DNA from 2 places in the Streptomyces sp. NPDC001927 genome. Region 1 is predicted to be linked to the other one. Evidence: riboswitches for the same ligand, from Rfam matches in the RefSeq annotation. Region 1 holds a riboswitch; the other holds the start of a gene.

Region 1 (4,303 bases):
CCGGGCTGCCCGAGGCCTGCGCCAGGGTCTCGTGGAACCAGCCGCCGAGCGAGCGCAGATCGTCCCCCTGGCCCCGCCTGGCCCGCTCCTGCCCCAGTCTGACCAGGCCGCGCAGCACCTTGAGGTGCGCCTCGGTGCGGCGTTGCGCGGCCCGGGCCGCGCCGAGCGGTTCGAGGAGCGAGCGCATGTCCAGGAGGTCGGCCGCCTCCTGCTCGGTCGGCTCGGCCACCTGGGCGCCGGCATGCCGGCGGGTGATCACGAAGCCCTCGGCCTCCAGGGTGCGCAGCGCCTCGCGGACCGGGACGCGGGAGACTCCGTACCGGCGGGCCAGCTGCTCCTCGGTCAGCCGGCTGCCGCGCTCGAAGACGCCGGTGACGATGTCGTCCCGGATCGCCGTGCACACCGAGTGCGCGGGAATGCGCATGATCGACCTCCGCCTTAATACGCGCGAAACCGGTTGTCCGGTGACTCTATTGCAGCGGGGCGGTATTTCCGACGGGTCCTCGGTAACCATGGATATCTTTTGGTCAGCGAAAAGCCCCGGCTCAGTACGAGCCGGGGCTTTTCTGACGTGCGGTGCGGGACCTCGACGGCCGGTCGGGTCAGACGTTCACGCCGCGGGCGCGAAGGTACGCGACCGGGTTGATGTCGGAGCCGTACTCGGCGGTGGTGCGGGCCTCGAAGTGGAGGTGCGGGCCGGTCGAGTTGCCGGTCGAGCCCGAGATGCCTATCTGCTGGCCCGGGGTGACGGACTGGCCGACGGAGACACTGATGGCCGAGAGGTGCCCGTACTGGGTGTACGTGCCGTCGTTCATCCGGATGACGATGTTGTTGCCGTACGCGCCGCCCCAGCCGGCCTCGACGACGGTGCCGGAGCCGACGGAGACGACCTTGGTGCCGGAGGCGGCGTGGAAGTCGACGCCGGAGTGGCTGCCGGAGGACCAGAGGGAGCCGCCGGTCTTGTAGCCGGTGGAGACGTACGAGCCGGCCACGGGCAGCTGGAAGGAGTTCAGGCGCTTGCGCTCGGCCTCACGGGCGGCGCGCTCCTTGGCCGCGCGGACCTCCTTGGCACGGGCCTCCGCCTTGCGCTTGGCCTCCGCCTTGGCGCGGGCCTCGGCGACACGCTTGGCCTCCGCCTCGGCGGCCTCGCGCTCCTGCGCGGCGGCCTGGGCGTCGATCTTGTCGGCGAGGGCGTTGTCGGCCACGACGACCTGGGTCAGGCCGGTGTCCTCGAGGGAGGGGGCGTCCGTGTCGGCGGCGAGCGCCGGGGAGGCCAGGGTGCCGATGACGCCGGCGGTGGCGAGGGACGCGATGCCGGCGACGCCGGCGCTGCGGCGCGCCAGACGGCTCGGACCACGATGCTTCCCGGTGGCACGGGTGAACGCCATGTAGTGGCTGATCCTTTCCTTCCTTCTCGCCTACCGGGTTAGCTGACGGGTTCGGAGCAGGAAGGTCTCCTACGGGCCCCTCCGCACGGATGCGAAGGCGTCCGATTCACCCCAGGGACTTCGTGTGGGTCCCCGGCTCCCCAGGCTCGCGCCTGACGGGGACTCGGCGATGACTGTCCGATGCCGCGGGCGCGGCGGGTGCAACTGGCGAACAGCCGGACCGACGCTAAGCGGATCGTCTTTCAATCACCAAACAGACACGCCAGTTTGTAAGACATGCCACAGGGCATACGGCCACCCTTGCCACCAATCCGGACATAGCGGAGGACCCCGACGTAACGTGACGTCGGGGTCCTCCGTTCGCTCCGCTTCGGCGGCGGTGCGCCGCTCGATGCCGCTCGATCAGCCGGTGACGACGGTGACTTCGCCGATGCCGAGGGCCCGGACCGGCTCCTCGATCTCGGCCGCGTCACCCACGAGCACCGTCACGAGCCGGTCCACCGGGAAGGCGTTGACGACGGCCGCCGTCGCCTCGACCGTGCCGGTCTCGGCCAGGCGCGCGTACAACTGCGCCTGGAAGTCGTCCGGGAGGTGCTGCTCGACCTGGTCGGAGAGGGTCGCCGCGACGGAGGCCGCGGTCTCGTACTTGAGCGGCGCCACGCCCACCAGGTTCTGCACGGCCACGTCGCGCTCGGCGTCCGTCAGACCCTCGGCGGCGAGAGTGCGCAGCACCTTCCACAGGTCGTCAAGTGCCGGGCCGGTGTTGGGGGTGTCCACGGAACCGCTGATGGCGAGCATCGAGGCGCCGTGGCCCTCGCCGTCGGAGCGCAGGACCTGGCCGAAGGCCCGGACACCGTAGGTGTAGCCCTTCTCCTCGCGCAGGACGCGGTCCAGGCGGGAGGTGAGCGTGCCGCCGAGGCAGTACGTGCCGAGGACCTGGGCGGCCCAGACGCGGTCGTGCCGGTCGGCGCCCACGCGGCCGATCAGCAGCTGGGTCTGGACGGCGCCCGGCCGGTCGACGATGACCACACGGCCGGTGTCGTCGGCCGTGATCGGCGGCATGGGCCGGGGCTCCGCGCTGTTGCCCGTCCAGGCACCGAGCGACTCGGCGAGGACCTTGTCCAGGTCCACGTCGGTCAGGTCGCCGACGACCACGGCGGTCGCCGTGGACGGCCGCAGGTGGGTCTGGAAGAAGCCACGGACGGCGGAGGCGTCGATGGCCGCCACCGTCTCCTCGGTGCCCTGACGCGGCCGGGACATGCGGGACTCGGCCGGGAAGAGCTCCTTGGAGAGCTGCTTGGCCGCCCGGCGGGCCGGGTTGGCCGTCTCGTGCGGGATCTCGTCGAGCCGGTTGTTCACCAGGCGCTCGACCTCGGTCTCGAGGAACGCCGGCGCGATCAGGGCCTCGGAGACCAGCCCGAGCGCCTTGGGCAGCCGGGAGACGGGAACTTCCAGGGAGACCCGTACGCCCGGGTGGTCCGCGTGCGCGTCGAGCGTGGCGCCGCAGCGCTCCAGCTCGGCGGCGAACTCCTCGGCGGTGTGCTGGTCGGTGCCCTCGGTGAGGGCACGGGCCATGATCGTGGCGACACCGTCGAGACCGGCGGGCTCGGCCTCCAGCGGGGCGTCGAAGAAGATCTCGACGGCCACGACCTGCTGGCCGGGGCGGTGACAGCGCAGCACCGTCAGGCCGTTGTCCAGCGCTCCGCGGTCCGGGGCGGGAAAGGCCCAGGGCCTGGCCGCGCCCGGCTCGGGCTGCGGGTGGAACGTCATGCTCGTCAAAGACGCGGCAGCGTCGGTCACTGGTCCGCTCCCTCTTCCTCGTCGCTGTCGCCCTGCTCGGCGTCGCTCTGTTCGGTACCGATCGGCTCGTAGACCAGCACCGCGCGGTTGTCCGGGCGCAGCCGGGCCGCGGCGACCTCCCGCACCTCGTCGGCGGTGACGTCCAGGACCCGGTTGACGGCGGTCAGGGCCAGCTGCGGGTCGCCGAACAGGACCGCGAAGCGGCACAGTTCGTCGGCGCGGCCGGCGACCGTGCCGAGCCGGTCCAGCCACTCGCGCTCCAACTGGGCCTGGGCGCGCTCCATCTCCTCGGGCGTCGGGCCCTCGGCGGCGAACCGGGCCAGCTCCTCGTCGACGGCCGTCTCGATCTCGGGCACCTCGACGCCACCGGAGGTCTTGACGTCCAGCCAGCCCAGCGAGGGCGCGCCGGCCAGGCGCAGCAGGCCGAAGCCGGCCGCCACGGCCGTACGGTCGCGGCGCACAAGGCGGTTGTGGAGCCGGGACGACTCGCCTCCGCCGAGCACGGTCAGGGCGAGGTCGGCGGCGTCGCACGCGCGCGTGCCGTCGTGCGGGAGGCGGTAGGCGGCCATCAGCGCGCGGGCCGGTACCTCCTCCTCGACGACCTCGCGCAGCTGCTCCCCGATGGTGTCGGGGAGGGTGCCGTCGCGCGGGGGCAGCTTGCCGTCGTGGGACGGGATGGAGCCGAAGTACTTCTCGATCCAGGCCAGCGTCTGCACCGGGTCGATGTCGCCGACGACCGAGAGGACCGCGTTGTTCGGCGCGTAGTACGTACGGAAGAAGGCCCGCGCGTCCTCCAGCGTCGCCGCGTCCAGGTCGGCCATGGAGCCGATCGGCGTGTGGTGGTACGGGTGGCCGTCGGGGTACGCGAGGGCGGTCAGCTTCTCGAAGGCCGTGCCGTAGGGCACGTTGTCGTACCGCTGGCGGCGCTCGTTCTTGACGACGTCCCGCTGGTTCTCCATGGACTCGTCGTCCAGGGCGGCGAGCAGGGAGCCCATGCGGTCCGCCTCCAGCCAGAGCGCGAGCTCCAGCTGGTGCGTCGGCATGGTCTCGAAGTAGTTGGTGCGCTCGAAGCTCGTCGTGCCGTTGAGCGAGCCACCCGCGCCCTGCACCAGCTC
Region 2 (4,303 bases), on a different contig from region 1:
GGGATCGTCGTGTTCGCCCACGGCAGCGGCAGCAGCCGGCACAGCCCCCGCAACCGAGCCGTCGCCGAGAGCCTGAACCGGGCCGGGCTCGGCACGCTCCTCTTCGACCTGCTCACCGAGGAGGAGGCCGCCGACCGCGCCAACGTCTTCGACACCGAGCTCCTCGCCGGCCGGCTGTCGAGGGCCACCCACTGGCTGGCCGGCCGCCCCGGCCTCGACGGGCTGCGGACCGGCTACTTCGGCGCCAGCACCGGCGCGGCGGCCGCCCTCTGGTCCGCCGCCGACCCGCTGTCCGAGGTGTCCGCCGTGGTCTCCCGGGGCGGCCGCCCGGACCTCGCGGGCCCACGACTCGCCCAGGTCCGCGCCCCCACCCTGCTGATCGTGGGCGGCCACGACCGGCTGGTCCAGGACCTCAACGAGGAGGCCCGCTCCCGCCTGACGTGCGAGAACGACCTGGTCGTCGTCCCGGGTGCCGGCCACCTCTTCGAGGAACCCGGCACCCTGGAACAGGTCGGCGAACTCGCCGCGAACTGGTTCGGCGACCACTTCTAGAGCGGTCGCCGCCAGTGCTCAAGGCCGCCCGTAATCAAGGCAGCCCGTGCTCAACCGGCCTGTCAGTAGGGCCCGTTGACGTTGTCGATGGAGCCGTACCGGTCCGCCGCGTAGTTGCAGGCGGCGGTGATGTTGGCGACCGGGTCGTAGAGGTCCATCGAGGTGCCGGGCACGTGGTAGGCGAGGAACGTCGGCTCGATCACCTGGAGCAGGCCCTTGGACGGGGTGCCCTTGGCGGCGTTGGAGTCCCAGTTGTTGATCGCCAGCGGGTTGCCGGAGGACTCACGCATGATGTTGCGCTGGATCCCGTCGTACGAACCGGGGATGCCGTACTTCTGCATGATGTCCAGCGACTCGCGGATCCAGCCGTCGAGGTCGTTGGTGTAGGTCTTCGCGGCCGCCTGCGTCGCCTGGGTCGACTTCGCGGGAGCCGCCTTCGACGGGGCGGCGGCCGGGGCGGCGGCGCGCTGCTGGGAGCGGTCGGCCCGGTCCGTACTCGTCGTACGGGCCTGCGACTTCGGCTTCTTCGGAGCGGCGGCGGCCTTTCCGTGCAGCTTCAGTTCCAGGCCGGGGTGGATGAGTGACGGGTTGTCACCCACGGCCGCGCGATTCGCGCGGTACAGGGCCTTCCAGCCGCCCTGCACACTCTGCTCGTGGGCGATCACCGAAAGGGAATCGCCGCGGGTGACGGTATAGGTCTTGGCCGCGGAATTCTGCGCGGCCGGAATGGATTCCGCGATCTTCGCCGGGGCGCTGAGAACGGTCTTCCCCGTGAGGGCGATCTCGGGGGCCGACTGGGGCGCGGCGTGCGCGGTGGCCGTGCCGACCAGGGGCAGGGCCAGGGCGGCGCCGCCCGTGCTCGCGAGGGCGAGGCCGCGGGTCAGGGGCCTTCTCTTGGGGCGCCGGTGCTTACCGTGTGCGGGCATGATGCAGTCCTCTCCGGCGCCTGCGGGGTGAGCTGTCGGGTTCGGGCTGGAGATGCCCGGCCGCGCGTGCGCGACTTCACCCCGAGCCGTGCCGGAAAAACCGGACCGGCGAAAAGTGGGTCCCCCGCTCCTGCCATCGGGTGAATGAGCGGTCTAATTCGGACGGTGGCAGGATTCGGCGTTCCGTCCGGGTCGAGGTGACCGTAAGCGAGAAATGTCGGACGAAACAAGGCGCCGAATGCGCGGGTATTTCTTCGAGGACTTCCGCGACCCGCCCGGCGCCCCGAACTTCCTTGCCGGACAAGGGGACGGGGCGGTTCCAAAGATCGTCGAAAACCTGAGGTGATTCGGCTCACGCGCCATGCCATAACGGACATGCGGGGAAATTCGACCGAGTTGAGAAATGGGGCACAAGGGGATGTGAAATCCCTTGTGCCCCATTTGGTCGGAACTGTGGATGTGTGGGTCAGCCGCTGATGCTCGGAGCGCCCGTCTCGATGTGGCCGGTGTAGCGGCGCGACCAGGTGCCGTCGATGTCGGCCAGGATCGTGAAGTCGTACCAGCCGTTGCTGTACGCCACGGCGTTGAAGTAGTCCTCGCGCGAGGAGTTCGCCGCCACCGTGTACGTCCACGGGCCGTCGGTGCGGTAGGCGTTCGAGCGGATGGTGAAGGTCACCGGACCGGCCGAGGTGTTCGTCAGCTTGAAGTAGATCGCCGTCTTCCCGGTGCCCGGCTCGGTCGCGAACCGCGCCGCCACCTCGATCGCCTTCCCCGCCTTGGAGGCGTCGCCGATGAACCGCCGCAGGAAGCGGTTGGGCCCCATCATCGAGATGTCGTACTTGCCCGAACCCGACCCGAGCCCGATGTTGAAGTAGTCCGTGGACGTCGCGCCCGGGTCGACCGTGTACTGCCAGGCCGCCGTGTCCCGGTGCTGGTGCGGGTGGATCGTGAAGTGCGCGGGCCGCTTCGCCTGGGCGCCCTGGTTCGTCATGGAGAACCATGCGAGGATCTTGCCCGCCGCCCCGAACTCGAACCGGTCGAGGTTCCCGTTGACCTGGTACGGCAGGGCGCGCGCCGGACGCGTACCGGACTCCTGCGCCGGCAGGGCGTTGTCCTGCGGCACCGGGTTGGGCAGCGGGCCGCAGGTGTCCTGGCCGATGACCTTGGCCGTGGAGGGCAGGCCCGAGGGGACGCCGTACACCGGGCGCGCGAAGTCGAAGACGCCCGTCAGGTCGCCGGTGACCTTCCGCCGCCAGGCGCTGATGTTCGGGCACGATGCCGGGGTGCCGAGGGCGGCCGTCCAGGTCTCCATGAAGCGCAGCACGGAGGTGTGGTCGAAGACCTCGGAGCTGACCCAGCCGCCGCGCGTCCAGGGCGACATGACGAGCATCGGGACCCGGAAGCCCAGGCCGATCGGCACGCCGTCGATGTACTCGCCGGGGGTGCCGGGCGGGGCGACCGGCGGCGGCACGTGGTCGAAGAAGCCGTCGTTCTCGTCGTAGTTGAGGAACAGCACGGTCGAGTCGAAGACCTCGGGGTTCGCGGCGAGCGCGCGGTAGACCAGGTCGACGAAGTGCGCGCCGTCGCCGGGCGGGGCGTACGGGTGCTCGGAGAACGCCTCGTTCGCCACCACCCAGGAGACCTGCGGAAGCGTCCCGGCGACCACGTCGGCGCGGATCGCCGCGGCGATGTCGTCCGGGGTGGAACCGGTGACCTTCGGCACCGACCCCATGCCGCGGTCGTACAGCGGGTCGCCGGGACGGGCGTCGGTGAACTTCTTGAAGTAGGCCAGGCCGTTGTCGCCGTAGTTGTCCTGGGCGTTCTGGTAGACCTTCCAGCTCACTCCGGCGCGCTGGAGCGCCTCCGCGTACGACTCCCAGGTCAGCCCGGACTCGTCGCCGCCGTCCTTGCTGGAGGCGTCGATCTTGCCGCTCCAGAGGAAGGTGCGGTTGGGCCCCGTGGCGCTGAGCGCCGAGCAGAAGTAGGCGTCGCAGATCGTGTAGTTGTCGGCGAGCGCGTAGTGGAACGGTATGTCGCTACGGTCGAGGTAGCCGAGGGTGCGGGTGTTGCCGACGCCCGTGACCCAGTTGTCCATCCGGCCCTTGTTCCACGCCGCGTGCTGCGAGGTCCAGCTGTGCGGAAGGTCGCCGTTGCACTGGGCGAGGGTCTCCCCGTCCACGCCGCCCGCCGGCGGGGTGGAGCTCAGCTTCCACGGGTACTGGCGGCCGCCCCAGTTGGGCTGGTTGAACATGCCCCAGCCGCCCGGGATGTTGCCCGCGGCCCGGTCGCCGAAGCCGCGCACGCCGCGCAGCCGGCCGAAGTAGTGGTCGAAGCTGCGGTTCTCCTGCATGAGCACCACGACGTGCTTGACGTCCGTGATGGTCCCGGTCGCGCCCGCTGCGGCGGCCGACGCCGTGCCCGTGGGCAGCGCCGCGCCCGCCGCGAGCCCTGCCCCGATGCCGACGAATCCCCTGCGGCTGATGGGAGTCAATGCCCCGCCTCTCGTGTCACCGCATGCCCCACTGGCACACGGTGGACAGGATGAGGGAGCCGAGCTTAAAGGTATACATCCGTGCGGTAAGTCTTGGATGAACTTCCGAAGGGCGGCAGGTAGTTGGGACATGATTGGTTCGGACATGAACCAATACGGGATATCAGTCCCTACGGCCCAAGGGCTGGAGGGCGGTCGTCCCCGCACCGTCCCTGCGCACCATCAGCAGCGCCGCGTCGTCCTCCGCGTGCGGTCCGCCGGTGAGGGTGTCGAGGAGATGGTCGGCCAGCTCCTCCAGATCGGGCGGCCCGCCCGAGAAGGCGGCGGCAAGCCG

Evidence for each region. A riboswitch is a leader RNA that binds a small molecule or an ion and turns the genes downstream of it on or off. The one in region 1 is predicted to bind cyclic di-AMP.
Region 2: linked by a shared signal. The riboswitch ahead of ACWCO8_RS23220 (transglycosylase SLT domain-containing protein) and the one ahead of ACWCO8_RS04130 (M23 family metallopeptidase) in region 1 are both predicted to bind cyclic di-AMP.

Annotation. Positions count from the first base shown of each region.
Region 1 is NZ_JBSFEN010000001.1:1,065,177-1,069,479, forward strand. Features, by position in the region: gene ACWCO8_RS04125 (GntR family transcriptional regulator) at 1-424, opposite strand, end outside; gene ACWCO8_RS04130 (M23 family metallopeptidase) at 603-1,388, opposite strand; cyclic di-AMP (ydaO/yuaA leader) riboswitch at 1,402-1,567, opposite strand; gene ACWCO8_RS04135 (M16 family metallopeptidase) at 1,791-3,158, opposite strand; gene ACWCO8_RS04140 (M16 family metallopeptidase) at 3,185-4,303, opposite strand, start outside.
Region 2 is NZ_JBSFEN010000008.1:260,269-264,571, reverse strand. Features, by position in the region: gene ACWCO8_RS23225 (phosphoribosyltransferase family protein) at 1-552, shown strand, start outside; gene ACWCO8_RS23220 (transglycosylase SLT domain-containing protein) at 615-1,478, opposite strand; cyclic di-AMP (ydaO/yuaA leader) riboswitch at 1,481-1,639, opposite strand; gene ACWCO8_RS23215 (phosphocholine-specific phospholipase C) at 1,945-3,969, opposite strand; gene ACWCO8_RS23210 (SpoIIE family protein phosphatase) at 4,133-4,303, opposite strand, start outside.